Regions from separate parts of the Yersinia entomophaga genome, predicted to be linked through region 3. Evidence: predicted binding sites of a transcription regulator. Region 3 holds the regulator's gene; each other region holds the start of a gene.

Region 1 (10,599 bases), 950 kb from region 3:
GCCGGCCATGCCTTTGCCGACGTAGTCGTTGGCATCACCGGTTAGCGTTAATTCAACGCCGCCGGCATTCCATACGCCAAAGCTCTGCCCGGCGGTACCGGAGAAATGCGCTTTGATCGGATCGGTCGCCAGCCCTTGATCTCCATGCTTCGCGGCGATCGCCCCTGACAGTGCGGCACCAACCGAGCGATCGGTGTTGCGAATATCAAAGTAGAAAGTTTTGCTTTGTTTGGCTTCAATATGCGGTTCAGCCTGTTCCAGCAACGCTTTGTTCAGTGAGCCTTTATCGAACGGGGGATTGTTTTCGGTACAGTACAGCGCTTTGCCTGGATGCGGTTTGGCTGTGGCCAGCAAGGATGACAAGTCCAGCTTGTTCTGCTTGGCGGAAATGCCATCCAACTCGATCAACATATCGGTACGACCAATCAAATCAACCAGTTGGCTTACGCCCAGTTCGGCCATGATCTGGCGAGTTTCTCTGGCGATAAACTGGAAGTAATTGACTACGCGCTCCGGCAGGCCGTGGTAGTGATCGCGACGCAGTTTTTCGTCCTGAGTTGCTACACCGGTGGCGCAGTTATTCAGATGACAAATACGTAGGTATTTACAGCCTAAAGCCACCATAGGCCCCGTGCCGAAACCGAAGCTTTCTGCACCCAGAATCGCGGCTTTGACAATATCAACGCCGGTCTTCAGGCCGCCGTCCACCTGTAAACGGATTTTATGACGCAGACCGTTAGCAACCAGTGCCTGTTGCGTTTCCACCAGACCCAGTTCCCACGGGCAACCGGCGTACTTAACTGATGAAAGCGGGCTGGCACCAGTGCCGCCGTCGTAACCGGCGATGGTAATTAAATCGGCATAGGCTTTGGCCACGCCGGTGGCGATAGTGCCGACTCCCGGCTCGGAAACCAGTTTCACCGAAATCATTGCCTTCGGATTGACCTGTTTCAAATCGAAAATCAGCTGTGCTAAATCTTCGATGGAGTAAATATCGTGGTGCGGCGGTGGCGAAATGAGCGTCACACCGGGTACGGAATAGCGCAGTTTAGCGATGTAGGGCGTAACTTTATCACCCGGTAACTGGCCGCCTTCGCCCGGTTTTGCCCCTTGGGCTACTTTGATCTGAATAACATCGGCGTTAACCAGATAGGCCGGAGTGACACCAAAACGACCAGATGCTACCTGTTTGATTCGCGAGACTTTGTTGGTGCCATAGCGCACCGGATCTTCGCCACCTTCACCGGAGTTGGAGAATCCACCCAAACTATTCATAGCGATAGCCAATGATTCGTGGGCTTCCGGACTGAGCGCGCCGATAGACATTGCCGCCGTATCGAAACGGGTAAAGAGAGATTCTGCTGGTTCCACTTGATCTACTGGGATCGGCGTACCTTGCGGCTTGATTGCCAAGAGATCGCGCAGCGTAGCCACTGGACGTTCGTTAACCAGTTTTGAGTAAGCTTCGTAATCGCTGTATTCACCGCTGTGAACGGCTTTCTGCAACGTATTGACCACATCCGGGTTATACGCGTGGTATTCGCCATTATGGACAAATTTGAGTAAACCGCCTTGATCCAACGGCTTACGCTTGAGCCAGGCTCGTTTGGAGAGATTTTGCAGATCTTGCTGGAAATCGCTGAAGTTAGCGCCTCCGATACGGCTAACCACACCCTGGAAACACAGTTCAGACAGCTCTTTGTGCAGGCCTACGGCTTCAAACAACTTGGCGCAGCGATAAGACGCAATCGTCGAGATGCCCATTTTGGACATGATCTTATACAAGCCTTTGTTGATACCGTTGCGATAGTTGAGCATCACATCGCGGTACTTTTTATCTATAGCCTGTGTGTCGACCAATTTAGCCAATGATTCATAAGCTAAATAAGGATAGATAGCGGTAGCACCAAAGCCGAGTAATACGGCGAAGTGATGCGGATCGCGGGCGCTGGCGGTTTCAACAATGATGTTGGCATCGCAGCGCAGGTTTTTTTCTACTAATCGAGTCTGAATCGCACCCACGGCCATTGGTGCGGGCACCGGTAGACGGGTTTGGGAAATCGAGCGGTCGGAGAGCACCAGCATTACGGCACCATCGCGAACTTTACGCTCGGCTTCGTCGCACAGTGATAAAACGCGCTGTTGCAGATCTTGCTGGCTCGGATCAAACGTCAGATCCAGCCGATCGGCGCGATAATACTCGCCTTCCAGCGTAGTGAGCTGCTGGAAATCCGAATACAGCAAAATCGGGGATTTAAAGCTCAAACGGTGCGCCTGACCTTCGGCCTCGCAGAATACGTTCATTTCACGGCCGATACTGGTCGCCAGTGACATCACGTGAGCTTCTCGCAGCGGATCGATAGGCGGGTTGGTAACCTGCGCAAACTGCTGGCGGAAATAGTCATAAATAATGCGCGGGCCGCTGGAAAGCACGGCAAATGGGGTGTCATCGCCCATTGAGCCTGTCGCTTCCTGACCGTTTTCACCCAATACGCGGATGATTTGATCCAGTTCTTCGTTGGTATAACCGAATTGCTTTTGATAGGTTTCGAGCTGAGTATCATCCAGCTCGCGGCTTCCGACCTGATCTTCCGGCAGGTCCTCAAATGGCACCAGGCGCTTAACGTTTTTTTCCATCCATTCTTTGTACGGATGGCGGCTTTTCAGATCGTTATCGGTTTCGGCTGAATGCAGGATCTTGCCGCTGCGAGTGTCGATCACCATCAGTTCGCCGGGGCCAACGCGGCCTTTCTCTACCACTTCATCGGGCTGGTAATCCCAGATCCCTACTTCGGAAGCGCAGGTAATCAGCTTGTCTTTGGTAATCACGTAGCGCGCCGGACGTAGACCGTTACGGTCGAGGTTACAGGCGGCGTAGCGCCCGTCAGACATCACGATACCCGCTGGGCCATCCCACGGCTCCATATGCATGGAGTTAAAGTCGAAGAAGGCACGCAGGTCGGTATCCATATCCGGGTTATTCTGCCAAGCCGGTGGTACCAGCAAACGCATAGCGCGGATCAGATCCATCCCGCCGCTGAGGAACAATTCCAGCATATTATCCAGCGAGCTGGAGTCTGAACCGGTTTCGTTGACGAAAGGCGCTGCGTCCTGCAAATCGGGAATCAGCGGTGTTTTAAATTTATAGGCACGAGCGCGCGCCCACTGACGGTTACCGGCAATAGTATTGATTTCACCGTTGTGCGCCAGATAGCGGAACGGCTGAGCCAGCGGCCAGCGCGGCACGGTATTAGTGGAAAAACGCTGATGGAACAGGCAAATGGCCGATTCGAGGCGTAAATCTGCCAGATCCAGATAAAAACGTGGCAGATCCGCAGGCATACACAGGCCTTTATAGATCGTCACCAGATTGGAGAAGCTACAAACGTAGAAATCTAAATCTGAGATGCGTTTTTCGATACGGCGACGCGCGACAAACAGGCGGCGCTCCATATCGCGCGGGCGCCATCCGGCCGGAGCGTTAACAAAAATCTGTTCGATACGCGGCAGAGAGGAAAGGGCGATTTCACCAAGAACATCAGGGTTGGTCGGCACTTCGCGCCAGCCCACCACGGAAAGGGTTTCGTTTTGTAGCTCTTCTTCAACGATGCGGCGGCTTGCGTTAGCCAGTTCATCGTTTTGGCTAAGGAATATCATGCCAACGGCGTAATTTTTTGCCAAACGCCAGCCGCGCTCTTCGGCGACCATGCGGAAAAAACGATCCGGTTTTTGTAAGAGTAAACCGCAGCCATCGCCAGTTTTACCATCAGCGAGAATAGCACCACGGTGTTGCATACGGGCCAGCGCGTGTATTGCAGTACGCACGACCTTGTGGCTTGGTTCGCCTTCTATGTGGGCGATGAGACCAAAACCGCAATTGTCCTTCTCTTGGGATTTATCGTACAACATATCAGTGAACCTCCCCAGGCTCTGCGTGACTCTCACAACCGACTGCGAGGGACAATTCACGGTGACGGGTGGGCTGACAGGCGCGCCTGGCGCGGCAAATCTGCTTTTCCGCCCTCCGTCAATGACCTCTCGTGATGGTCTCACAAGTGGTATATGACTTGTTTTAAGAGGGAGTCTTAAATAACTGCATAATTATGACTAGACGTTTGCCCGTCTAGAAAGCTTCCAGCGGACTTCCAACTTAGCGAGAAAGAATACCGAGGTCAAATATAGGCCTAAGATATATCCAGATCACAAAAAATGATTTATCTATATGATATTAAAAATAATTTATGCATTTTTGACCCGGTGAAAGAGTCGTTGATGGGCAGTAGAAGTGTGAGCTGTCTCACTATAGTGCAATCGTCAAATCTCTGCACCATGCTAGTGCTGGTGGGGATGTCAGAGTGATATTCTGTGATTTAATGATTTTGTGACATTTAAAACTATTTTTCATCAATTTGTAATAGATGCGGTAAGGTGTTTGCCGAGATTAGAAAAATTAATCGGTAGCTAAATGATTTTATTTGCATTTATAGTGAATGGTTATGCGAAGTTGCACCCGAGGGAGTGGGAGTTGATCTCTGTCATCGCACGGAACACCCTGACCAGTTAGGCTAAGCGACTTTTACGACAGGCATCCTCCAGATTATGCAGTTGCAGCAATTAGTCAATATGTTTGGTGCGGATTTACAGCGCCGCTATGGTGAAAAAATCCATAAACTCACGCTCCACGGCGGTTTTAGCTGCCCGAATAGGGACGGTACTCTGGGGCGTGGTGGTTGCACATTTTGCCAGGTGGCTTCGTTTGCTGACGAACAAATGCAGCTACGAACCATTAGCGAGCAACTGGAAGCGCAGGCGAAGAAAGTTAACCGAGCTAATCGCTATCTGGCTTATTTTCAGGCTTATACCAGCACTTATGCCGAAGTTAATGCGTTGGCAGCCATGTACCAACAGGCTTTAGCCGAAGCGGATATCGTTGGCGTTTGTGTGGGAACCCGGCCAGACTGCGTACCGGATGCGGTATTAGACCTGCTGAGTGGTTATCATCGGCAAGGTTACGAAGTCTGGCTGGAGCTGGGGCTACAAACTGCCAATGATAAAACCCTCAAACGTATTAACCGAGGCCATGATTTCGCCAGCTACCAACAAACGGCTCGCCGTGCCAGCGCGCGCGGTCTGAAAGTGTGTTGCCATTTGATCGTTGGCTTGCCCGGCGAAAATCAAGCGCAATGCCTGCAAACTCTGCAACAAGTTGTGGATACCGGCGTGGATGGACTAAAACTGCATCCGCTTCATATCGTGGAAGGCAGCACTATGGCTAAAGCCTGGCGAGCAGGGCGTTTGCCGGAACTGGCTCTGGAAGACTATGTGGTTACCGCCGGAGAAATGATTCGTCATACACCCGCCGATATTGTCTATCACCGAATTTCCGCCAGTGCTCGTCGCCCAACCCTGTTGGCTCCGCTGTGGTGCGAAAATCGCTGGACCGGTATGGTGGAGTTGAATCGGTATATGTTAGCCCACGGAGGCCAAGCCTCCGCTTTGTAGGTGATCGGCTACAAGGCGTTTGTCACCTGAACTTGGGTTGTGCTCGGCCTCCTCGCGTACTGCTACCTCCTCGCGTGCTACTGGGTGTAAATCCGGGGCACTGCGCGCAGGCGTACTCAGTTTGACTGTCGCTCGAACGCCCTAAGCCTTGGGAGATAGGCTTAGGGCGTCGCCATTTTGGGCTGACGCAGTGATCAAAATCCGCACCTGGTTTGTGCAGGCTCCGCTTCTTGCGTGCTGTGCACACCCCAACTTGGCTACAGCGCATCGCCCATTATTTTTGGCGTGTCTGCGGGCTATCGCCATTCTCAACTTTCGCAATTTCCCGTTGATTTGCAGTCTTTTCCACACTTCTTGGCAACCCGCCTTATCTATTTCTGGTTTTGCGGTATGATTTATCGCATGAAGTTTGACGGGAGTGGTTATGAAGCAAATCAGGGTATTAGCCCAGTATTACGTTGATTTAATGGTGAAGTTAGGGCTGGTGCGCTTCTCGCTGCTGCTGGCTTCGGTGCTGGTAATACTGGCGATGGTGGTGCAAATGGCCGTCACTTTGGTATTACGCGGCTCGGTCGAAAGCATCGATTTTGTTCGCTCCATCTTTTTCGGCCTGTTAATCACGCCGTGGGCGGTTTACTTCCTGTCAGTGGTGGTGGAACAGCTGGAGGAATCCCGTCAGCGACTATCCAGACTGGTAGATAAGCTGGAAATCATGCGTTATCGCGATCGGGAACTGAATCAGCAATTGCAGGAAAATATCTCGCAGCTAAATCTGGAAATTATCGAACGCGAGAAAGCGGAGAAAGCCCATCTACAGGTTGTGGATAAACTGAAAGAGGAAATGGGGCACCGTGAGCAGGCGCAGGTGGAATTAGGGCAACAATCCGCCCTATTACGTTCCTTCCTCGATGCATCCCCCGATTTGGTCTACTACCGTAACGAAGATAATGAATTTTCCGGCTGTAACCGCGCGATGGAGTTGCTGACCGGTAAAAGTGAGAAACAGCTGGTCGGCTTGACGCCACAGGAAGTTTACGCGCCAGATATTGCCGAAAAAGTAATGGAAACCGATGAAAAAGTCTTCCGCCACAACGTTTCTCTGACCTACGAACAGTGGCTGGTGTACCCCGATGGGCGTAAGGCCTGTTTTGAACTGCGTAAAGTACCGTTTTACGATCGCGTGGGTAAACGGCATGGTCTGATGGGCTTTGGCCGCGATATAACCGAGCGTAAGCGCTACCAAGACGCGCTGGAGAACGCCAGCAGGGATAAGACCACTTTCATCTCAACAATCAGCCATGAGCTGCGTACGCCGCTTAATGGCATCGTCGGCCTAAGTCGTATCTTGCTGGATACCGATTTAAACGATGAACAGCTGAAATACCTCAAAACCATTCATGTTAGTGCCATCACTCTGGGCAATATATTCAACGATATTATCGAAATGGATAAGTTGGAACGGCGCAAAGTGCAGTTGGACAACCAACCGATCGACTTTACCGGTTTTATGACCGATCTGGAAAACCTGTCCGGTTTGCTGGTTCAGCCTAAAGGTCTGAAATTCCTGATGGAACCTCAGGGTTCATTACCAGAGAAAATCATCACCGACGGCACTCGCCTACGCCAGATTTTGTGGAATCTGATTGGTAATGCGGTGAAATTCACTCAGGAAGGGCAGATAGTTGTGCGTATCCGACGAGAAAATCCTGACCGACTGATCTTCGAAGTGGAAGATTCCGGCATGGGAATTCCGCAGGATGAACAAGACAAAATCTTCGCTATGTATTATCAGGTGAAAGACAGCAACGGCGGGCGTCCGGCTACCGGAACCGGAATCGGGCTGGCGGTGTCCAAACGGCTGGCGCAGAGCATGGGCGGCGATATCACCGTGAAAAGCACTCAGGGCATCGGTTCCTGCTTTACGCTGTCTATCAAGGCGCCTGCGGTGCAGGATGAGGCGGCTAGCGTGTTGTCTGATGAAGATATGCCGCTGCCAGCACTGCACGTGCTGCTGGTGGAGGATATCGAACTCAACGTGATTGTGGCGCGCTCGGTGTTGGAAAAATTGGGTAACAGCGTTGAGGTGGCGATGAATGGCCAGGATGCGTTGGATATGTTTAATCCGGATGACTTTGATTTAGTGTTATTGGATATTCAGCTCCCGGATATGACAGGGCTGGATATTGCTCGCAAAATTCGCGCGGATTATGGCCATTGCCACTTGCCGCCGCTGGTGGCGCTTACGGCTAACGTTCTAAAAGATAAAAAAGAATATCTTGATGCTGGAATGGATGACGTGCTGAGCAAGCCGCTGTCTGTCCCGGCTTTAACGGCAATGATCAAGCAGCTCTGGGATCATCAGCCTTCCCACTCCACAAAAAAACAGGAACATAAACCGATGCAAACTAATGAATCGTTACTCGATACCGTGATGTTGGAGCAATACATCGATTTGGTGGGACCACAGCTGATTCATCAGAGTTTGGAAATGTTCGAGCAGATGATGCCGGGTTATCTGGCGGTGTTGGATTCCAATATGACCGCTCGTGACCAAAAAGGTATTGCCGAAGAAGCGCATAAAATTAAAGGGGCGGCAGGTTCGGTAGGTTTACGGCATTTGCAGCAACTGGCACAGCAGATTCAAACGCCTTCATTGCCAGCATGGTGGGATAACGTTCAGGATTGGATTGATGAGCTGAAACTGGAATGGCGTAACGATGTTCAGGTACTGCGTGAGTGGACTGCGGAAGCTGAAAAAAAATAACCCCGACCGAGGCCGGGGTGCGCGAATACTGCGCCAACACCAGGGAAAACGTGAACCTGCGTATTGATTTCTGTGTGTGTCCGCAGGTTTTATGGATTCGTTGATACATCATACAAGCAACAACATAGCAAATGTAAGCGCTCTTGTTACAAGATTCATTAAAATATGTGATAGAGATTGTTGTTTGTCACTAGAACAGGTTAGCGATTGACAGCGAAACAAAAGGAGGATTGTGATGAAAAGAGTCGGTGTAGTGTTGAGTGGTTGCGGTGTTTTCGATGGCGCAGAGATACATGAGTCCGTCTTAACATTGCTGGCTTTGGATCGCGCCGGAGCCGAGGCAGTATGCTTTGCGCCGGACAAGACGCAACTCCATGTTATTAATCATTTATCTGGTGAAATTACCGACGAAAATCGTAACGTGTTAGTCGAGTCTGCGCGTATTGCGAGAGGTAAGATTCAGCCACTTTCTGCCGCCGATCCGGCGCAGTTAGACGCGTTAATTGTACCCGGCGGATTCGGTGCGGCGAAGAATCTGAGTCGCTTCGCAACCGAAGGAACGGCGTGTTCTGTAGACGAAGATTTATATAAGCTTACTCAAACAATGCATAAGTCTGGCAAACCAATTGGATTTATGTGTATTGCCCCAGCTTTGTTACCAAAGCTGTTGGGAGAGCGAATTCGCCTGACTATTGGTAATGATATCGATACCGCCGATGCTATTGAGGCCATGGGGGGAGAACATATCGTTTGCCCGGTGGAAGATGTCGTGGTGGATGCGGAGCATAAAGTCGTTACCACGCCCGCCTATATGCTGGCCGGTTCTATCTCAGAAGCAGCCGTCGGTATCAACAAACTGGTGAGTAAGGTGCTGGGCTTAATCGAATGAAATTGGGGAAATACGGGATAGGATGGATCTGGCGTGGTCTAAAGCGTGGCATTTTGGCGCTGTTGGGCTTTTGGCTGGCCGCTATTTTGATTTTTGCCTTCCTGCCCGTGCCCTTCTCCATGGTGATGGTCGAAAGGCAGCTCGGAGCTTGGTTTTCCGGCGATTTTTCTTACGTGGCGCATTCGGACTGGGTGCCTATGAGCGAAATTTCCCCTTACATGGCTTTGGCCGTGATGGCGGCGGAAGATCAGAAATTCCCTGACCATTGGGGATTTGACATGGGGGCCATTGAATCGGCTCTGGCGCACAATCAGCGCAATCAAAAACGCATCCGAGGCGCATCGACGTTATCGCAGCAAACGGCGAAAAACCTGTTTCTGTGGGATGGCCGCAGTTGGGTGCGTAAAGGGTTGGAAGCTGGATTGACGGCCGGGATTGAGCTGGTGTGGACCAAAAGGCGCACTTTGACGGTTTATCTGAATATTGTGGAGTTTGGCGACGGTATTTTCGGCGTTGAGGCCGCGGCGCAGCGTTTCTTCCATAAGCCTGCTAGCCGGTTAAGCGCTTCTGAAGCGGCTATGCTGGCGGCAGTGTTGCCGAATCCACATCGCTTTAAGGCAAATGCACCCTCAGGCTATGTAATTAGCCGCCAACAGTGGATCTTACGCCAAATGCGTCAGCTGGGCGGCAAAACTTTCCTACAGGAAAATGCGCTGTAAAACGGCCGCTAGGTTGAGTTGGCAGAAACAAAAAGGGCTTAGTATCAACTAAGCCCTTTTGCTTTTAAGTGAGTAAATTACTGAACGTAGGTAAAGGCGGTGGTGACGTGTTTTACGCCGCCAACTTTACTGGCGATCTGCGCGGCAGATTGTCCTTCTTGCTGCGTAACCAGGCCGAGTAGGAACACTTCGCCATTTTCGGTGGTGACTTTGACGTTAGAAGATTTAACCGAATCACTGGTGAGTATTTGCGAACGAACCTTAGTGGTAATCCAGGTATCTGATGAAGCGGTGCCCAGATCGACCGGTTTGCCCAGACGAATCTCGTTGTACACTTCACTGGTGCCTTCAACGCCAGCGGCTATTTGCTTGGCTCGGGTTGCCAGTTCGGTCGTCGGTGCTTGCCCGGTTAGCAGTACTTTGCCTTGGTAAGCCGTAGCGACGACGCGGGCTTCTTTTTTCAGTTGCTGGTCTTTGCTCAATGCGTTGGTCACTCGGGCTTCTAGTGTGCCGTCGTCAACTTGAGTACCGACGCTGCGAGGGTCAGTTGCGGATTTGGTCGCCACGGCGGCGCTGCCAACTACGACGGCACCAACACAGCCTTGTAATAGCAATGCGCTAAACAGCACGGCAAAAAATGGGAAACTAACCTTCATTTATGCTCCTTTAATCGTCCTGATGAGGGAATAGGGTGTTATCAATCAGATCACACAAACAATTCACTG
Region 2 (10,599 bases), 170 kb from region 3:
CTTGTCTCGGTAAATCTACGGAGAGACAAGTTTTAGCTGCAGTGTTTCAATTTTCAGCTTGTTCCAGATTGTTAAAGAGCAATATCTTAAACACGACTCGTTAAAGTCATCTTTAAGATATTCAGTTGATAATGTCTTTCACTCATTATCGGATGGCGTCCCCAAGGGGATTCGAACCCCTGTTACCGCCGTGAAAGGGCGGTGTCCTAGGCCTCTAGACGATGGGGACACAGGAAATTCCGACTAAATCAAAAACTTAATCGTTTCTCGTGTCATCATGAGTCGAAACTCACGACATCAACAGGTGCTCTTGCTCATTACTATTATCAGACAATCTGTGTGGACACTACGCAATGCGTATCATTAGGTAAGGAGGTGATCCAACCGCAGGTTCCCCTACGGTTACCTTGTTACGACTTCACCCCAGTCATGAATCACAAAGTGGTAAGCGCCCTCCCGAAGGTTAAGCTACCTACTTCTTTTGCAACCCACTCCCATGGTGTGACGGGCGGTGTGTACAAGGCCCGGGAACGTATTCACCGTAGCATTCTGATCTACGATTACTAGCGATTCCGACTTCATGGAGTCGAGTTGCAGACTCCAATCCGGACTACGACAGACTTTATGTGGTCCGCTTGCTCTCGCGAGTTCGCTTCACTTTGTATCTGCCATTGTAGCACGTGTGTAGCCCTACTCGTAAGGGCCATGATGACTTGACGTCATCCCCACCTTCCTCCGGTTTATCACCGGCAGTCTCCCTTGAGTTCCCACCATGACGTGCTGGCAACAAAGGATAAGGGTTGCGCTCGTTGCGGGACTTAACCCAACATTTCACAACACGAGCTGACGACAGCCATGCAGCACCTGTCTCACAGTTCCCGAAGGCACCGAAGCATCTCTGCTACGTTCTGTGGATGTCAAGAGTAGGTAAGGTTCTTCGCGTTGCATCGAATTAAACCACATGCTCCACCGCTTGTGCGGGCCCCCGTCAATTCATTTGAGTTTTAACCTTGCGGCCGTACTCCCCAGGCGGTCGACTTAACGCGTTAGCTCCGGAAGCCACGCCTCAAGGGCACAACCTCCAAGTCGACATCGTTTACAGCGTGGACTACCAGGGTATCTAATCCTGTTTGCTCCCCACGCTTTCGCACCTGAGCGCCAGTCTTTGTCCAGGGGGCCGCCTTCGCCACCGGTATTCCTCCAGATCTCTACGCATTTCACCGCTACACCTGGAATTCTACCCCCCTCTACAAGACTCTAGCTTGCCAGTTTCAAATGCAGTTCCCAAGTTAAGCTCGGGGATTTCACATCTGACTTAACAAACCGCCTGCGTGCGCTTTACGCCCAGTAATTCCGATTAACGCTTGCACCCTCCGTATTACCGCGGCTGCTGGCACGGAGTTAGCCGGTGCTTCTTCTGCGAGTAACGTCAATCACTTCACGTATTAGGTGAAATGCCTTCCTCCTCGCTGAAAGTGCTTTACAACCCGAAGGCCTTCTTCACACACGCGGCATGGCTGCATCAGGCTTGCGCCCATTGTGCAATATTCCCCACTGCTGCCTCCCGTAGGAGTCTGGACCGTGTCTCAGTTCCAGTGTGGCTGGTCATCCTCTCAGACCAGCTAGGGATCGTCGCCTAGGTGAGCCATTACCCCACCTACTAGCTAATCCCATCTGGGCACATCCGATGGCGTGAGGCCCTAAGGTCCCCCACTTTGCTCTTGCGAGGTTATGCGGTATTAGCTACCGTTTCCAGTAGTTATCCCCCTCCATCAGGCAGTTTCCCAGACATTACTCACCCGTCCGCCGCTCGCCGGCAAAGTAGCAAGCTACTTTCCGCTGCCGCTCGACTTGCATGTGTTAGGCCTGCCGCCAGCGTTCAATCTGAGCCATGATCAAACTCTTCAATTTAAGATTTGTTTGATTTGCTACCGAAGTAGCGATGCTCAAAGATTACTTTCTGCAAATATGCATTCGAACCGAAGTTCAAATGTTTACTGCTTTGGTCACTCTTCAAGACTTGATATTTCTTCTGCCTGCCGAAACAGGCTTTGATATCGCCTTGCGAGTGCCCACACAGATTGTCTGATAAATTGTTAAAGAGCAGTGAGTTAGCAACCTTTCGGTGGGTAACTCGAGGTGCGCATATTACGCTTTCCTCACTCAGAGTCAACTACTTATTTCGTTGAATTTCTCTGTTCTCTTTGCCGGCCACTCAGTTACTTGATTCGCTGTGTGCCGTCTCGATGGATGCGCATTATAGGGAGTTCCGCGCAGGCCGCAACTGCTAATTTCAATTAAAATGATCGTTTGCTGCATTCCACAGCAAAACCCCGCTTTATACCTTGTTGTGCACAAACTTATCCACAGATGCAATCTGAACTGAAAATTGACGAGCATCACGCAATCGTTTTCGCTACAATTCCCCGCGTCGAAAATGCGTGTCGATATTCATAAAATATTGTCCCCGCGGATCGATTATTGGCAAAAGGATGCAAGCGGAGCTGAAATTAGGTGTGTTTTTCTACTTTTCACGCAATTCCACTCCTTTGTACCCGGCAGAAAACCCATTTCGGGACGTTATCTGAATCTGTTCCTTTCTATATAGATAGAAGTGCAAGGTAGAGATTCACGTAACGCTCTATTTATAGCGAATGAAAAACTGCGATTCCAAAGCCAAGGGATAAAACCATGCAACAACGCCGTCCAATCCGCCGTGCTCTGCTTAGTGTGTCTGATAAAGCAGGTATCATTGAATTCGCCGAAGCGCTTTCTCAGCGTGGCATCGAATTGCTCTCCACCGGCGGCACCGCGCGCCTGCTAGCCGACGCAGGCCTGCCGGTTACCGAAGTTTCTGATTACACCGGTTTCCCGGAAATGATGGATGGCCGTGTTAAAACCCTGCATCCTAAAATTCACGGCGGTATTCTCGGTCGTCGCGATCAGGACGATGCCATCATGGCAGAACATGATATTCAGCCGATCGATATGGTCGTAGTAAATCTGTATCCTTTTGCCCAAACCGTTGCTCGACCGGATTGCTCCTTAGAGGACGCCGTTGAGAATATCGATATCGGCGGCCCAACCATGGTGCGCTCCGCCGCCAAGAACCACAAAGACGTGGCCATCGTAGTGAAGAGCAGCGACTACGCGGCAATTATCACCGAGCTGGATAACAACGACGGTTCCCTGACTTACCCAACTCGCTTCAACCTTGCTATTAAGGCGTTTGAGCATACTGCCGCCTACGACAGCATGATCGCCAACTACTTTGGCTCTATGGTTCCTGCCTATCACGGCGATACCGAGCAGCCTGCTGGCCGCTTCCCACGGACCCTGAATCTTAACTATATAAAGAAACAGGATATGCGCTACGGTGAAAACAGCCACCAGCAGGCCGCCTTCTATATAGAAGAGGAAGTGAAAGAAGCTTCCGTTGCTACCGCAGAGCAACGGCAGGGCAAAGCGCTTTCTTATAACAACATAGCCGACACCGATGCCGCGCTGGAATGCGTGAAAGAATTCAGCGAGCCAGCCTGTGTCATCGTCAAACACGCAAATCCATGTGGCGTTGCTATCGGGGATTCCATTCTGGCAGCCTACAACAACGCATATAAAACCGATCCGACTTCCGCGTTCGGCGGCATTATCGCCTTTAACCGCGAACTGGATGCCGAAACCGCTCAGGCTATTATCAGCCGTCAGTTTGTCGAAGTGATTATCTCCCCAAGCGTTAGCGCGGATGCCCTGAAACTATTAGCAACCAAGCAGAATGTGCGCGTTCTCACCTGCGGTCAGTGGCAAGGACGATCTGTCGGTCTGGATTTCAAACGCGTCAACGGCGGTTTGCTGGTGCAAGATCGTGATTTAGGGATGGTGACTGAAGCGGATCTTCGCGTAGTGTCCAAACGTCAGCCAACGGCTCAGGAGCTGCGTGACGCATTATTCTGCTGGAAAGTTGCGAAGTTCGTTAAATCCAATGCCATTGTCTATGCTCGCGATAACATGACCATCGGTATAGGCGCAGGCCAGATGAGCCGCGTCTACTCCGCCAAGATCGCCGGGATCAAAGCCGCAGACGAAGGCTTGCAGGTGGCCGGTTCCGCCATGGCGTCCGATGCCTTCTTCCCGTTCCGTGACGGTATTGACGCTGCCGCCGCCGTGGGTATTACCTGTGTGATCCAACCGGGCGGTTCGATCCGCGACGACGAAGTGATTGCAGCGGCAGATGAACATGGCATTGCCATGATCTTCACCGATATGCGCCATTTCCGTCATTAATTAACCTCACGGAGTTATCCCGATGAATATTTTGATTATTGGTAACGGCGGTCGCGAACACGCTTTGGGCTGGAAAGCCGCGCAGTCACCTCTGGCGGATAAAATCTATGTGGCCCCGGGTAACGCCGGTACCGCGCTGGAACCGCGACTGGAAAACGTTGATATAGCCGCAACGGATATCGCCAGCCTGGTCGCTTTCGCTAAAAGCCACGATATCGGTCTGACCATCGTTGGCCCGGAAGCTCCGCTGGTGATTGGCGTGGTGGATGCTTTCCGGGAAGCGGGTTTGACTATCTTTGGCCCAACTCAGGCTGCGGCGCAATTGGAAGGCTCTAAAGCCTTCACCAAAGACTTCCTAGCCCGTCATGATATTCCGACGGCGTTTTACCAAAACTTCACCGAAATCGAACCGGCCTTGGCCTACGTTCGTAAGATAGGCGCACCTATCGTCATCAAAGCTGACGGTTTGGCCGCGGGTAAGGGCGTGATCGTAGCGATGACGCTCGAAGAAGCGGAAACCGCCGTTCACGACATGCTGGCAGGCAACGCTTTTGGCGATGCGGGTCATCGTATCGTGGTGGAAGAATTCCTCGATGGCGAAGAAGCCAGCTTTATCGTCATGGTCGATGGTGAAAACGTATTGCCGATGGCAACCAGTCAGGATCACAAGCGAGTTGGCGATGGCGATACCGGCCCGAATACCGGCGGTATGGGCGCTTATTCACCGGCTCCGGTAGTAACCGATGAAATTCACCAACGAGTGATGGATCAGATTATCTGGCCAACGGTGCGCGGTATGGCGGCGGAAGGCAATGTGTATACCGGTTTCCTCTATGCTGGCCTGATGATTTCTGCAGAGGGTCAACCTAAAGTGATTGAGTTCAACTGCCGCTTTGGCGATCCGGAAACTCAGCCGATCATGCTGCGGATGCGTTCTGACTTGGTCGAGCTTTGTCTGGCTGGCGCTCAAGGCAAGCTGAATCAGAAAACCTCCGATTGGGATGAACGACCGTCATTAGGCGTGGTGCTGGCTGCGGGCGGCTACCCTGCCGAATATCGTCAGGGAGATGTCATTCACGGGTTGCCACAGCAGGAAATCGCAGGTGAAAAGGTGTTCCACGCTGGAACCCGCCTAGCTGGCAATAATGACGTGGTGACCAACGGTGGCCGAGTGCTCTGCGTGACCGCTTTAGGCAAAGACGTCGCGGATGCACAGCAGCGGGCATATCAGTTGGCTTCAGACATTCATTGGGAAGGTAGTTTCTGCCGGAAAGATATCGGCTATCGCGCTATCGCTCGCGGTAAATAATCTGGTATTCCAGAGGGCGCAACGCCTGCGCCCTCTTCTTCAGTCCAGGCTACAAACATCCATTTCGATACAAGCATGCTAAATAACGCGGTATTAACGCTACAAACTGCCGGGCTCTGGCTCCCAACGACAAAAATCTTCATTTGCTACTAACAACAACTCTTGCCCTTCCGGCGCATTCAACCAGGCGACACCGAGTGGTTGCTGCGTATTACTCGCCCGTTTAGCCAGCCACGCCTGCGCATAGTCTTCAAACTTAGGCCGCTGAACGCTGCCGCTACAGCTCGTCAGCACGCCATTTTGCAAGCGACCTTGAATCAGATCCACATTACCGGCACGTAGAGTGGTACTCAGTTCCAGAATACGTTTGGCTTCAAACTGATGAAAAGCGATCTCATCCGCCGTCAGCAGCTCGCGGCGCGAGGCCAGTTGGCGCTGCATAAAACTCACCGCACCCTGTTCATCAAAACGAAGTTGGATGGTTTCTGGATTTTGGCCGATATCGTTTCGCCGAATTTGGCGCAGAATTCCGTGCTGATATTCATAGAAGGCCACGCGAGTGACACCGCCCTGGTAAGGGCTGTAAACGCTCATAATCACTTGGGGATGTTGCTGAGAATCATCCTGACGCCAGATGCGAACTACACCGCTATCGGCAATGTAACCGCTGGCACTGAACTGGGGGGAATCGGAATGGCTGCTACAGGCGCTGAGACCAATGGCAAAACCCAAGGTCATCAGCACCCGCCGCATAAACAAAAGGGGCTTTGCCACCCCTCTGCTTATTATTTTCACTGACACACTATTATTTAACAGAGTCTTTCAGTGCTTTGCCAGAAACGAACGCAGGAACGTTAGCTGCAGCAATTTTGATTTCTTTACCGGTCTGTGGGTTGCGGCCAGTGCGTTCGTTACGATGATTCACTTTGAAAGTACCGAAACCAACCAATTGTACTTGCTCGCCTTCTTTCAGAGACTCGGTAATGGCAGCCAGAGTGGACTCCAAAGCAGCTTTAGCTTGGGTTTTGGAAAGGTCCGCTTTGTCCGCGATTACGTCAATCAGTTGAGTCTTATTCATAAGTTATCCTTACAGTGTGTTTATCGTTTGCAAAGCATCGAGTGCGACGGATATGCCGAATGACAGCACTCTCCTGCATACACGCACCGATAGCCACTTTTTTTCGCCCCCCAAATGTAGAACAGACAGGGGGCAGATGTGAAGCCTTAAGGCACGACAAATCAGGCGTTAAATCACGTTTTCTTGCCTTATTGCGTTAAATTTATGCCAATGTTACTCACAGCGGCTTCCCGCAGGTCAGATCGTAACCCTTTGATCAGATCTAAATCGCGTTCTTCACAGTCGGCCAACAGGCGGAAAATCTCCCATTGGATGTCCCATTCTTCTTCAACCGCCGGTAAAACTTTCAGTTCTTCGTCGGTCATTTCTTTGCCAGCCTGAGTCATTTCCAGCATGGCAACGGTGCGAATTGACGTCTCGCTGATAGCAATAGCATGTTCCAGAGTTTCACCGCTTAAACGCGAGTGAATGGCCTCACCTAATGCAATGCAGGCATCAATGGCTGGATACACGCCGTAAATGGCGTAATCGTCAGCGGAAGGAATCGCTTCTTCGAGCTTTTCCAGTTGGCTATCGAAGTTCACTTTGGCGTCTTTTACCACCAGCGTTTCCCAGATCAAATCCAGAATACGTCGATAAACCGCCGGATCGCCAAATTCGGTTTCCAGGCAAAATTTCTGGTAATTCGGATACATACGCTCACATAAGCACGCCATGAAAGTCAGATGTTGCCAGCTTTCCAGCTTTTCGAGACGTAAATGGATTGGGTTACGTAACATGATCAGATCTCATTCTTCATTATCTGCGCGGCAGTGTACCCGAAATTAAATCATATACCTATGAGAGAAAAACCGCCTCGCTCGGTGCTAAATAAGATAATTTCAGAAATGCCAATCGTCCTTCATGTTAATCTGCCAAGGTGACTAATTGGTACAAAGCTAATTATTTACTAGAAAATAAATATACCTACACCTGCTTCGTCCCACTTCCAATCACGCCAACACGGTATCAAATCAAGCCAGATTCATAATCAGCGCAAGATGAAAACCGCCTGATCGATCACAGCAAAACATCTTCTTGCTATTAAGCAGGTCAATGCCAACGGAACCGGAGTGACCCAATGATACGAGCATTATTAAAAAATAAATGGATATTTAGTCTTCTATTCTTCGCTGAGACAGCGCTTTCTGCCGATCTTCTCGATAAGGTATTACGTGAAACTATAGTTTATCAATCTGTTATTGAGGCCTCATCGGGGAAAACATTCACAATCCGGATTAATCTGTACCAACCGGCGGGAAATGGCCCTTTTCCGCTGGTTATTCTCAATCACGGAATTGATCCTGACGGAAACCAAAATGAGCGCACGCGCTTTCACGTTGCGGCTCGCGAGTTTGTGAAACGCGGCTACGTGGTGATGGCGCCACAGCGTTTCGGATTTGGTGGTTCTGAAGGACCTTTTGACATTGTGCCCTGCCAACCTGATAGCTACGCTTCCCGTTCGCTGCAAGAACTGAATGCCACTCTAAGCCATGCCCGCCAGTTGCCCTATGTGGATAATGAGAAAATCATTATTGCCGGTCACTCCGTAGGAGGACTTATCACAATGAAGGCCGGAGAACAGGAGATGCAGGGCGTGAAAGGCCTGATTAATATGGCGGGCGGTTATAAATGGCCTGACTGCGACTGGAAAACACCCTTGAGGGCAACTATGCAGCAGGCAGGACACTCTTCCCTTCCCTCGTTATGGGTTTATACGGAAAATGACTCGTTATTCTCAATTGAGCTGGGTAGGGCCATGTTTGAGTCATATCGGGAGAATTGGTTAAAAACTAATGGTGCTCATGAAGTAATGCCACGTTTTGTTGCGTTAAAGCCCTTTGCCAATGAAGGCCATGCTTTTTTCCAGTGGCAGGATGGAGTCCAGTTCTGGTGGCCTCCCGTGGAGCTATTTTTGACCGAATTGGGTTTACCAACGGCGATTGTCACAGACATCACTGCGCCCAGCCGAACCGAAGCCAGCGGTTTCGCCAGTATCAATGACGTCGAAAGTGTTCCTTTTAGCGAACGCAATAAAGAAAGTGGACAAGAGGCTTATAAACAGTTTTTAGATGCAAAGTCGCCACGGGCTTTTGCATTGAGTGAAGATGGCGATAGCTGGGGCTGGTTTAATAGACAAAATAACGTACTGGAAGATGCGCTGGAGCTTTGTAATAACAATACGCTAAAAGCCTGTCGGATTTACGCCAACGACGGTGATGTGGTTTGGTAATATTTCACGCCGGACTGATATCTGACAACGAATCCGGCGAGTTTTTTTAACCTTTTGTCGCTATTGCCAGCCAACGCTGAAAAGCAGGTCGATTCGACGCGATAGCATCAGCCCAACGTGTTGGCTCCGGTAAACGGTAACCCCGCATACAGTTTTGAACCCAAACCAATGCGCTATCCATACTGATACGGTGCCCTGGCGAAATAAACAGCGGATTACAGCGCGGTTTACTCCGCCATACCCAGCCCAATGGTTCATCCCCATCAATCAATGGTTGCAAGGTATTGTTTTCTAAAGGGGAAAACTGACCGCACAGGCGACTTTTCGCCACGCCAATGGTTGGTACATCCGCCAGCAGGCCAAAATGGCTGGCTACGCCTAATCGACGTGGATGCGCAACACCCTGCCCGTCCACCAGCACTAAATCGGGCCGATGCTGTAACTGCGCCCAGGCCGCCATCAACGCGGGATACTCACGAAAAGAAAGCAAACCCGGAATATAGGGCAAGGAAGTGGCAACTCTGGCTATTTGATATTCCACTAACTCAAGGGAGGGATAACGTAGAATGGCGATAGCCGCTCGCGTTACCGTCCCCTGTTGCTCAAAACCGACGTCGGCACCGGCAATCCATTGTGGCACCCTGAAGTCAGGATCGTCATGGAGGATAATTTCCGCGGCTCGCTGTCGTTGTTCCTGACGCAATCCCTGAGTATCCACCCTGTTTCCTCCGCTTAGACGTGGTTTTATCGATACGTAATATTAATTTATACGCGATCTTGGTTTAAACATGATATTGGCGCGACAGGTTGTGTACCGCTTCAACGAATACGCCCGCATGCTCTGGCGGCACATCCTGATGGATACCGTGGCCCAGATTGAACACGTGGCCTTCGCCATGCCCAAAGCCAGCCAGAATCGAGCTTACCTCCTGCTGAATACGTGCTGCTGGCGCATACAACACCGAGGGATCCATATTGCCTTGTAGAGCCACTTTATCGCCCACGCGACGACGTGCTTCAGCGATATCCAGAGTCCAATCCAACCCTAATGCATCACAACCGGTTGCCGCCATTGCTTCCAGCCACTGTCCGCCTCCTTTGGTGAAGAGAGTGACTGGCACACGACGGCCGTCGTTCTCGCGGATCAAACCGGCGACAATTTTGTGCATATATTGCAGGGAGAATTCGAGGTAGTCACGGCCAGTCAATACGCCGCCCCAAGTATCAAACACCATCACCGACTGCGCACCGGCTTTAATTTGCGCATTCAGATACAAAATCACGCTATCGGCCAATTTATCCAGCAGCAGATGCAACGTAGCCGGTTCGGCATACATCATTTTTTTCAGCTTGGTAAAGGCTTTGCTGCTACCACCTTCGACCATATAGGTCGCCAGCGTCCACGGGCTACCAGAGAAACCGATCAGCGGCACTTGCCCTGCCAGCTCGCGGCGAATGGTGCGTACTGCGTTCATCACATAGCCCAGTTCTTGCTCTGGGTCCGGTATTGGCAGTTTTTCGACGTCAGCACGACAAGTAATCGGTGATTGAAAACGCGGGCCTTCGCCCGTTTCAAAATAAAGCCCCAATCCCATTGCGTCAGGAATGGTCAGAATATCGGAGAATAGGATCGCCGCGTCCAGCGGATAGCGACGCAAA
Region 3 (10,599 bases):
CCCTGTGTTCCACCAATCGAATAACCCATCGCCAATCACTTTAACTCTGTGTGGTTAAACCTGGTTTTCCAGTGGGAAATTGATAATATTGATACCCATAACAACTATATGACAATTATTTATCCGCTCGTCGCCACCGGGATCGCCCTGGCGCATCCGGTGATTTGATGGGCAAACACCCTGAGTCATCCCGAAAGGAGAAAGCAATGTCTTTTGAATTACCTGCACTGCCTTATGCAAAGAACGCCCTTGAGCCTCATATCTCGGCAGAAACGCTGGATTATCACTACGGCAAGCACCACAACACCTACGTGGTAAACCTGAATAATTTGATTAAAGATACCGAGTTTGCTGGTCAATCGCTGGAAGAGATCGTAAAAACCTCCACTGGCGGTATCTTCAATAACGCCGCTCAAGTATGGAATCACACCTTCTACTGGAACTGCCTGGCGCCAAACGCCGGTGGCGAACCGAAGGGCGCAGTAGCCGAAGCGATCGCCGCATCTTTTGGGTCTTTCGCGGAGTTCAAACAACAGTTTACCGATGCTGCCGTGAAAAACTTTGGCGCGGGTTGGACCTGGCTGGTGAAAAAACCGGACGGCTCGCTGGCGATCGTGAGCACTTCTAATGCAGCAACGCCGCTAACCACTTCGGATAAACCATTGCTGACTGTCGATGTGTGGGAGCACGCTTACTATATCGATTACCGCAATGCGCGGCCGACTTATCTGGAAAACTTCTGGGCGCTGGTTAACTGGGCGTTCGTAGAGAAAAATCTGGCCTGATTAGCTGGCTAATATCAAGGGCGGATAACGGCTCCGCCCTTCTCGCTCAAAATCTGTACAGCTCTAAAACAGTCAGGGTTTAGTTCATTACCGCTGTAAAGCTAAAGATCATAATCACTGCCAACGAACCAATAGTAGTAATCAATGACATTTTCAGATCAGTATCCATATAAACTCCTCAGTCGGTTAATTTGGGTGGATAAAGGCACATAGTTAGTGTGTAAAACGATTTTCCCACAGTTCGAGAATAAAATCTTGTTATCATTACTCACTTTATAACGTTGATTAGATCTTTCACTTTTTCTTTAAATCGGCCAAAATCCGCAGTTCATTACTGCGTACCGACCAATAACGCCTAAAAACCCCTTTCAGACTAGCGCGCTGACGAAAATAACCAGCGGAACTGATGATATCTGTCTGAAAGGGTTCGAACAACGCAGGCAAACGATTAACATAATACTTACCTGCTGTAACAGGTCAGTTTAGGAGTCATTCTTTTTATGGCAACGATTAAAGATGTGGCCAAACGCGCGGGCGTTTCCACCACCACCGTTTCGCACGTCATCAATAAAACACGTTTCGTCGCCGAAGACACCAAGGCCGCCGTGTGGGCCGCCATTAAAGAGCTGCACTATTCGCCCAGTGCCGTCGCACGAAGCCTGAAAGTCAATCACACTAAATCGATTGGTTTGCTAGCCACTTCCAGCGAAGCACCCTATTTTGCGGAAGTGATCGAAGCGGTAGAAAATAGCTGCTATAGCAAAGGCTATACGCTGATTTTGTGTAACTCTCATAATAATCTGGATAAGCAGAAAGCGTATCTGGCTATGCTGGCGCAAAAACGCGTCGACGGTTTGCTGGTAATGTGTTCCGAGTATCCAGAGCAACTGTTGGGCATGCTGGAAGATTATCGCAATATTCCGATGGTAGTCATGGATTGGGGCACCGCGCGCGGCGATTTTACCGACTCCATTATTGATAATGCCTTTGAAGGCGGTTATTTGGCTGGCCGTTATCTGATTGAACGCGGTCATCGCGATATTGGAGCCATTCCGGGGCAACTGGCTCGCAATACTGGCGGTGGGCGTCATCAGGGCTTTATCAAAGCGTTGGAAGAAGCCAATATTAAACTGCGTGATGAATGGGTGGTTCAAGGGGATTTTGAACCGGAATCCGGTTATAAAGCCATGCATCAAATCCTAACGCAGAAACATCGCCCAACCGCGGTATTCTGCGGCGGCGATATTATGGCTATGGGCGCTATTTGTGCTGCCGATGAATTAGGTTTACGCGTTCCGCAGGATATTTCGGTGATCGGATATGACAATGTGCGAAATGCGCGCTATTTCTCACCGGCACTGACCACTATTCATCAGCCAAAAGAACGTTTGGGCGAAAGCGCCTTTGCAATGTTGCTGGATCGCATTGTCAGCAAACGTGAAGATCCCCAAACCATTGAAGTACATCCAAAACTGGTTGAACGCCGTTCTGTTGCTGATGGTCCTTTCCGCGATTATCGTCGTTAAAACCGCTGTGGGAAGCCGTTTAGCCCGTTGAAACGGCTTCCCGCGTGTTTTCTACACCGTCCCCCGCTCGCAGCCATTCGGCATTCAGCGTTTCCGTATCCCCAAGGTACTCCAGCAGCCACGCCATAGCGGGCGAATGGTTGTTTTGCTCCCAGCTCAGGCAGCAAGGGCTATCTGGCAAGGGCTGAGCCAGCGTAATAATCACCAGTTTCCCCTGTTTGGCCAGCGGCTCGACGCGATGCGCCGGAACCATACCAATACATAAACCGTCACACAGACAGTCAATGCCCGTTTGCCAATCCGGTGCCACCAGCCGTCGCTGGTTGTCCAGCGTCCAGGTATCGCGCTTCGGCAGATTACGGGCAGTGTCCTCAATGCAGAGCGAAGGGTAAGGCCGCAGCTGATCGTCGGTCAAAGGGCCGCTCTGAGATGCCAGCGGATGAGTGGCACTGACCACGCAGTGCCAGTTCATAAACCCCATATCACGGAAGGTAAAGCGCCCACCGACTGGCACCGCACGCGTCGCACCAATAGCCACATCGGCACGACCATCCGCCAGCGCATCCCACACGCCGTTGAATACCTCAAAATGCACCCGCAGTTCGATATCGGGGAAATGACGATAAAAATCCAGCACCAACTGACGGCTGCGTAACGGCTTCACAATAATGTCGATAGCAATATCCAGATGGCCGCGCCAACCGTTAGCGACCTGCTGACATTGACGACGCGTATCAATCATTTTTTTGATAACAGTTCGCGCTTCTTTAATAAACAGCGCTCCCGCTGCCGTCAGTTCCACATCGCGGTGTCGTCGTTCAAACAGTGGCACTGCCAGCCATGTCTCGAGTTGTCTGACCGTATAGCTGACGGCAGAAGGCACGCGATGCAGTTCTTGTGCAGCAGCGCTAAAACTACCGGTTCTGGCAACCGCATCAACCACTTCCAATGAATATTCCGACCACATTGCCTTGCCTTCAATTATTTTCACACCAGTATGCAAATATTACCGTTTCACAGGGGAATAGCCAGCCGGATAGAATGCCCCCCGCATTAATTCTCCTGCAAAGATAACCTGCTTTCGGATTGTAGCCAGGCGGCAACGCCGCGAATCCCAAGGAACCGAGCCACTAAGTGACTGGGGTGAGCGAAGGTAGCCAACACCGCTGCGGTTCGAAAGATAACGGGTATACAGATAAACGAGATAAATAACGAAAATGAAAACATCCACTAGCTTTATGTTCTACCTCGCCGGTCTGAGCATGTTGGGATACCTTGCCACGGATATGTACTTACCCGCTTTTGGCGCCATGCAACAAGATTTGCAGGCTTCGGCTGGCTCGATCAGCGCCAGTTTGAGCATTTTTCTCGCCGGATTTGCCATTGCACAATTAGTCTGGGGACCTTTATCCGATAAATTGGGGCGGAAACCTGTGTTGTTGCTCGGTTTAAGTCTGTTTGCCTTCGGCTGTTTGGGAATGGTTTGGGTGCAAACGCCGGTACAACTGTTAGCATTACGTCTGGTTCAGGCCGTGGGAGTTTGTTCCGCTGCGGTGACCTGGCAAGCGCTGGTGATTGACCGTTATCGCGATGGCAAGGCCAATCGGGTCTTTGCCACTATTATGCCTTTGGTCGCCCTTTCTCCTGCGTTAGCACCCCTGCTGGGCGCCTGGTTACTGAACCACTTTAGCTGGCGCGCCATTTTCGTGGTGCTATTGGCGATTACTCTGCTGCTGTTGATTCCGACTGCTTTATTAAAAGAAAAGCAAAAGAATGCGCAAAGTAGTGAGAGCGAGAAAGATAATCTTAACTTCTGGCAGATTATTAAATCGCCGCTATTCAGCGGAAACGTGATGATTTTCGCCGCTTGCAGCGCTGGTTTCTTTGCCTGGCTAACCGGCTCACCCTTTATTTTGGGCGATATGGGCTATAGCCCGAATGTGATTGGCCTGAGCTACGTCCCGCAAACCCTGGCTTTCTTGCTGGGTGGTTACGGCTGTCGCAGCGCACTGAATTACATGAAAGGCAATACTCTGTTACCGTGGCTTCTGGTTGGTTACGCTTTAAGCATGATCGCCCTGTATCTGGTGGCGACCCTAACAGAACCTAACCTGCTGACTTTATTAATTCCATTCTGCGTGATGGCGCTGGTCAACGGTGCCTGTTACCCGATTGTGGTGTCAAATGCATTAATTCCTTTTCCCAATAACACCGGGAAGGCCGCTGCATTGCAGAATACCCTACAGCTGGGAACCTGTTTTATTGCCAGCATGTTGGTGTCAGCCTTTATTACTCAACCGTTATTAGCCACCGTGACCGTCATGGTGTTGACGGTATTATTTGCAGCGCTGGGTTATTTCATACATTTATATGCCACAAATAAGGATGACTCTGATAATCAAAGAGAATTAATCTCAGAGAGTCATCATTCCTAAGGGAAATTATTTCAGCCTTTCTAACGCGCCGAGACAGATTTATTATTGAGAAACCTTTCCGGCGCGCCTATACTCGATCCCAGTTATAAATAAAGCCGTTAGAAAAAAGTCATATTAGTTTCATATTTTGTACACGTTGATCGCGTTACATTTATCCTTAAGGATGAGTGAACCTAGTGCCAAACGCAGTAGATTTACTTCTTAATCTTCCTCTGTCCGTAGTTGGATATCAGACACCAAGGTAGCCAATACCTATTCGGTATGCGCCTGCAATTTTTTCGTTTATTGCGGGACATCAGTCAGAAGAAAGTGATGGAGAAACTATGAGTTCATCCTGTATAGAAGACCAAAGTATTCAAGAAAATCCGTGGTATCGCATTGTGAATGAAATGTTGAGCCAGGCCGATATTGAAATCAATGGTTCAAGACCTTTCGATATTCAGGTTCATAATCCTGATTTCTTTAAGCGCGCATTGCAGCAAGGCTCGCTGGGACTCGGGGAAAGTTATATGGACGGATGGTGGGACTGTGAACGACTGGACATTTTTTTCCAGCGCGTGCTACGAGCCGGTCTGGAAAAGAAACTCCCCCGCCATTTCAAAGATACCTTACGCGTCGCAACCGCCCGCCTGACTAACCTGCAATCGAAAAAACGCGCCTGGATCGTCGGCAAAGAACATTACGATCTCGGTAACGATCTGTTTAGCAGAATGCTAGACAGCCACATGCAATATTCCTGCGGATACTGGAAAGACGCCGCCAATCTGGAACAAGCGCAGGAACATAAACTGCGCATGATCTGTGAAAAACTGCGGCTGAAACCCGGCATGAAACTGCTGGATATCGGCTGTGGCTGGGGGGGATTATCCGCTTTTGCCGCCCGTCATTATGGCGTTTCCGTTCAGGGCGTCACCATTTCTGCCGAACAGCAAAAACTGGCGCAAGAGCGCTGCGCCGGACTGGATGTCACTATCCTGCTGCAAGACTATCGAGATTTGCATCAACAGTTTGACCGCATTGTTTCCGTCGGTATGTTCGAACACGTTGGGCCAAAGAACTATCCAACCTATTTTGAAGTCGTCGAACGCAATCTAAAACCCGATGGTCTGTTCTTGCTGCATACTATTGGCGCGAACCGTAGCAATCTGAGCGTTGATCCGTGGATTGACCGCTATATCTTCCCTAACGGCTGCCTGCCTTCGATTCGACAAATTGCCGACGCCAGCGAGTCGCGGCTCATTATGGAAGACTGGCACAATTTTGGCGCTGACTATGATCGCACGCTGATGGCGTGGTACGAAAAATTCCGCGCCGCGTGGCCAGTTTTGTCTGAAAAATACTCGGAACGATTTGAGAGAATGTTCAGCTATTACCTGAATGCCTGCGCCGGTGCGTTCCGCGTCAGAGATATTCAGCTATGGCAGGTATTGTTTAGCCCGCGCGGCGTTGATGGCGGTCTCCGCGTTCCTCGCTAACGTCTGATTCACGGGATCAAAAAAAGGGATACGGCCAAGGCTGTTATCCCTTTTCTTTTTTTCAGGCCGATTAAAGCAGCATTTGCTCCACAGCGCGGCGCTTGCTTCGATTCAGCGCTGTAATGTTAAGATTGCGCTTTAGCCGCCATGTCACTGGCCAAATGCGCCGCCGCGCCGGCGATATCCCGCTGAGCCAATATACGTTCTACCGTTTCGACCACCGCCTGGGTTTGCGGATCGATTTCAATATTGACGGTCTGCCCCAAACGTTTTTTGCCCAAAGTGGTGCGTTCCAGCGTTTCCGGAATCAAATGCACGCAGAAACGTTTCCCTTCTACTTCGCCAATGGTCAGGCTGATGCCGTCGATACCGATAAAGCCTTTGTGCAACACGTATTTCATCAAATCTTCACTTGGCATACGGAACCAGATCTGGCGATTATTTTCAGACGTGTAGATTTTGGCAATCTCGGCGGTGCAGGTAATGTGGCCAGACATCAGGTGCCCACCAATTTCATCGCTGAATTTAGCCGCGCGCTCCAGATTCACCATATCGCCAACCTGTAGCTGACCCAAATTGGTAATGCGCAGCGTTTCTTTAATCAAATCAAAGCTGACCAAATCGCCTTCCACCTTGGTCACCGTGAGGCAGCAACCGTTGTGAGACACAGATGCGCCTAAAGCCAGCTCTGGCAACATATCCGTAGGGAATTTGATGACGTGGGTGCGAAAATTGGCCTTTTCATCGATGGCCACAACTGGCGCGGTGGCCTTAACAATACCAGTAAACATAGGCAATGCCTCTTATTCGTTATCTATAGCGAGGAAAATTATCTTGATTGACCTCAGTTTGCCCTAGAAAAACCGGAAAACCAATTCGCGAAAGGTAAAAATCTGCAAGGTTATCTACTTCGTTGATAATAAGTTACAAATGATTGCTTAAGCTTTTAGAGACGGTACAATATTTGCCCTCAAGGACGATATTTTATCATCGTAACTATTAGCCTGCTTAATCCCAACATTATTAGAAAGGTGTGTACTTGCAAAAGTATCTAACAGAAGTCCGCTGCTTATTAGCGCTGGCTATTCCGGTGGTGATCGCCTCGGTATCCCAAACTGCCATGGGGGTGGTCGATACTATTATGGCCGGCTCGGTCAGTGCCACCGACATGGCGGCCGTCGCCGTCGGTACCTCAATCTGGCTCCCCGTTATCCTGTTCGGTCACGGCCTGCTCTTGGCATTAACGCCAACCGTAGCTCAATTAAATGGCTCAGGTCGCCGTGACCAAATCGCTCATCAGATTCGCCAGGGCTTTTGGCTGGCGTCGATATTATCGGTGCTGATTATGACTCTGCTGTATCACAGCGACCATGTCATCACCCGAATGCATAACATCGATCCGGTCATGGCAGAAAAAGCCGTGGGCTTCTTGCACGCGATTCTGTGGGGCGCGCCGGGTTATCTGTTCTTCCAGGTTTTGCGTAATCAGTGTGAGGGATTATCCAAAACCAAACCGGGGATGGTGATTGGTTTTCTTGGCCTGCTGGTCAATATCCCCATCAACTACATCTTCATCTACGGTAAGTTTGGCGCACCGGCGCTGGGTGGCGTGGGCTGTGGCGTGGCGACCGCCAGCGTGTACTGGGTGATGTTCCTGATGATGCGTTGGTATGTGACCAAAGCCCGTTCACAGCAGGATATCAAGCTGGAAAAAGGCTTCGCACCACCGGATTGGCATGTAATGAAACGCCTGAGCGGCCTCGGTTTGCCGATTGCTCTGGCGCTGTTTTTTGAAGTGACGCTTTTTGCCGTCGTGGCGCTGTTGGTCTCCCCCTTGGGGATTGTGCCGGTAGCTGGACATCAGATCGCACTTAACTTCAGCTCACTGATGTTTATGTTACCCATGTCTCTCAGCGTAGCGGCAACGATTCGCGTAGGACATCGTTTGGGCGAAGGCTCTGTTGCAGCCGCGCAGGTTTCGGCTTATACCGCCATCGCCGTCGGCCTGTGTCTGGCGATGATGACGGCGATATCGACCGTGATATTCCGCGAACAAATCGCCCTGCTCTACAACAAATCGCCGGAAGTGGTGATTATGGCGTCTCATCTGATGCTACTGGCGGCAATTTATCAGCTGTCTGACGCGGTACAAGTGATCGGCAGCGGCGTACTTCGCGGCTATAAAGATACCCGTTCTATCTTCTTTATCACCTTTACATCTTATTGGGTGTTAGGTTTGCCGAGCGGCTATATTCTAGCCCTGACCGATTATGTGGTCCCGGCGATGGGGCCAAGCGGTTTCTGGACCGGTTTCATTATCGGTCTGACCGCTGCGGCGATTCTGATGACATTGCGAATTCGTTGGCTGCAAAGGCAACCCGCCGAGTTTATTTTGCAGCGTGCCGCACATTAAACTCGTCGCAGTTATGATTCGGGAAATAAAGTTCTAAAAAAACCTGCGCCGGGTTATTCCGCCCGGTGCAGGAAAATCCGAATCAAAGCTGGAGAAAAAAACGTCGCAATGAGCGAAAGCTCAGCAATCGCGTGAAATTACGAATAAAATTGCGTTTTTCTCCTTGCCAGAGGACGGGCTGCCCGTTAATATTCGTCCCCGCCGTCACCTTTGATGGCCGGTAATAATCGATGCGTCCGTAGCTCAGTTGGTTAGAGCACCACCTTGACATGGTGGGGGTCGGTGGTTCGAGTCCACTCGGACGCACCAACATTATTATCAAGCATTGGCAGTAGATTGAATGATATGCGTCCGTAGCTCAGTTGGTTAGAGCACCACCTTGACATGGTGGGGGTCGGTGGTTCGAGTCCACTCGGACGCACCATTCAAACATCAGATTGACAAGATTATTCAGTGCGTCCGTAGCTCAGTTGGTTAGAGCACCACCTTGACATGGTGGGGGTCGGTGGTTCGAGTCCACTCGGACGCACCAAATCTTGATTCTTACCGCGCTTTCTCATTCATTCTTCTCATTCTCAACCGCTATTCTCATGACCCGCAAAATGCTTCAATTCGTTTTTCCAAGTTCCTGACGATCCAGCGCATTCACCTCGATTTTATTCGCTGTATAGCCCCTAATGTCACATAAAATTTACACTCTGTATGCTTAATCACTGACTGTTGCGCAACAAATCGCGCCGAGCGCCTCAGTTTGCGCTACATTTGCGTGATTTTTATCAAAACTGGTGATGAGAATTTGATTTTCATTTCATTTCCGGTCACTTACGCCGTATAATACGAACCGTCGTTTCAGTTGAATGGTTTCAGCATCTTGATCTATAGATACGCTAAAAAAATACAACTCCTCAATTGGCTGTCGCAGACAGGCCCAGCGCGAAGTCCTGCGCAAAAGTTTTCCGCTCGATCTCTTCAACTGTCACCTATTCTTAGTATTGTTTCATTACACCAGACACGCCCCACATTCCGTTCCGTCAGCCTAGCTGGCGGATTCTTTCGCTTTTTATCCATCACAACTTGTAGAAAAATCCGTCATGAAAAAGACTAAAATTGTTTGTACTATCGGGCCAAAAACCGAATCTGAAGAAATGTTGACCAACCTGCTGAAAGCAGGAATGAACGTCATGCGTTTGAACTTCTCCCACGGTGACTATGCTGAGCACGGTCAACGTATCAAAAATATCCGTGCGGTTATGGAGAAAACCGGTCTGAAAGCGGGCATCCTGCTGGACACCAAAGGCCCGGAAATCCGCACCATGAAACTGGAAGGCGGTAAAGACGTGGCGCTGGTTGCTGGCCAGACCTTCACCTTCACCACTGACCAGAGCGTGATTGGTAACAACCAAACTGTCGCCGTTACCTACGCTGGCTTCGCCGCTGACCTGAAAATCGGTAACACCGTGCTGGTTGATGACGGTTTGATCGGTATGGAAGTGATTGAAGTCACTGAAAGCACTGTCGTTTGTAAAGTACTGAACAACGGCGATCTGGGCGAAAACAAAGGCGTTAACCTGCCGGGCGTTTCCATCCAACTGCCTGCACTGGCTGAAAAAGACAAAGGCGACCTGATCTTTGGTTGTGAGCAAGGCGTTGACTTCGTTGCGGCTTCCTTTATTCGTAAACGTTCTGACGTGCTGGAAATCCGTGAGCACCTGAAAGCCCACGGCGGCGAACACATTCAGATCATCTCCAAAATTGAAAACCAGGAAGGCCTGAATAACTTCGACGAAATTCTGGAAGCGTCTGACGGTATCATGGTTGCTCGTGGCGACCTGGGCGTTGAAATCCCGGTTGAAGAAGTTATCTTCGCGCAGAAGATGATGATCGAGAAATGTAACCGCGCGCGTAAAGTGGTCATCACCGCCACCCAAATGCTCGATTCCATGATCAAAAACCCGCGCCCTACCC

The links. The regulator PurR, encoded in region 3, represses purine synthesis genes. The targets are predictions, from matches to a motif close to CANGCAAACGTTTGCNTG.
Region 1: the regulator PurR is predicted to act here: its motif matches at 3,941-3,958, upstream of gltB (glutamate synthase large subunit).
Region 2: the regulator PurR is predicted to act here: its motif matches at 2,401-2,418, upstream of purH (bifunctional phosphoribosylaminoimidazolecarboxamide formyltransferase/IMP cyclohydrolase).

The regions. Positions count from the first base shown of each region.
Region 1 is NZ_CP010029.1:2,270,195-2,280,793, reverse strand. It holds gene gltB (glutamate synthase large subunit) at 1-3,909, opposite strand, end outside; gene mnmL (tRNA modification radical SAM protein MnmL/YtqA) at 4,600-5,502, shown strand; gene arcB (aerobic respiration two-component sensor histidine kinase ArcB) at 5,927-8,266, shown strand; gene elbB (isoprenoid biosynthesis glyoxalase ElbB) at 8,502-9,155, shown strand; gene mtgA (monofunctional biosynthetic peptidoglycan transglycosylase) at 9,152-9,874, shown strand; gene dolP (division/outer membrane stress-associated lipid-binding lipoprotein) at 9,952-10,530, opposite strand; gene diaA (DnaA initiator-associating protein DiaA) at 10,541-10,599, opposite strand, start outside.
Region 2 is NZ_CP010029.1:1,496,769-1,507,367, forward strand. It holds tRNA gene PL78_RS06805 (tRNA-Glu) at 154-229, opposite strand; rRNA gene PL78_RS06810 (16S ribosomal RNA) at 369-1,911, opposite strand; gene purH (bifunctional phosphoribosylaminoimidazolecarboxamide formyltransferase/IMP cyclohydrolase) at 2,692-4,281, shown strand; gene purD (phosphoribosylamine--glycine ligase) at 4,304-5,590, shown strand; gene PL78_RS06825 (DUF1481 domain-containing protein) at 5,690-6,343, opposite strand; gene hupA (nucleoid-associated protein HU-alpha) at 6,396-6,668, opposite strand; gene PL78_RS06835 (YjaG family protein) at 6,857-7,447, opposite strand; gene PL78_RS06840 (dienelactone hydrolase family protein) at 7,789-8,940, shown strand; gene nfi (deoxyribonuclease V) at 8,987-9,658, opposite strand; gene hemE (uroporphyrinogen decarboxylase) at 9,723-10,599, opposite strand, start outside.
Region 3 is NZ_CP010029.1:1,324,877-1,335,475, forward strand. It holds gene sodB (superoxide dismutase [Fe]) at 207-785, shown strand; gene cydH (cytochrome bd-I oxidase subunit CydH) at 865-954, opposite strand; gene purR (HTH-type transcriptional repressor PurR) at 1,286-2,311, shown strand; gene punR (DNA-binding transcriptional activator PunR) at 2,331-3,278, opposite strand; gene punC (purine nucleoside transporter PunC) at 3,529-4,746, shown strand; gene cfa (cyclopropane fatty acyl phospholipid synthase) at 5,070-6,221, shown strand; gene PL78_RS05960 (riboflavin synthase) at 6,347-7,012, opposite strand; gene PL78_RS05965 (MATE family efflux transporter) at 7,261-8,634, shown strand; tRNA gene PL78_RS05970 (tRNA-Val) at 8,867-8,943, shown strand; tRNA gene PL78_RS05975 (tRNA-Val) at 8,982-9,058, shown strand; tRNA gene PL78_RS05980 (tRNA-Val) at 9,090-9,166, shown strand; gene pykF (pyruvate kinase PykF) at 9,726-10,599, shown strand, end outside.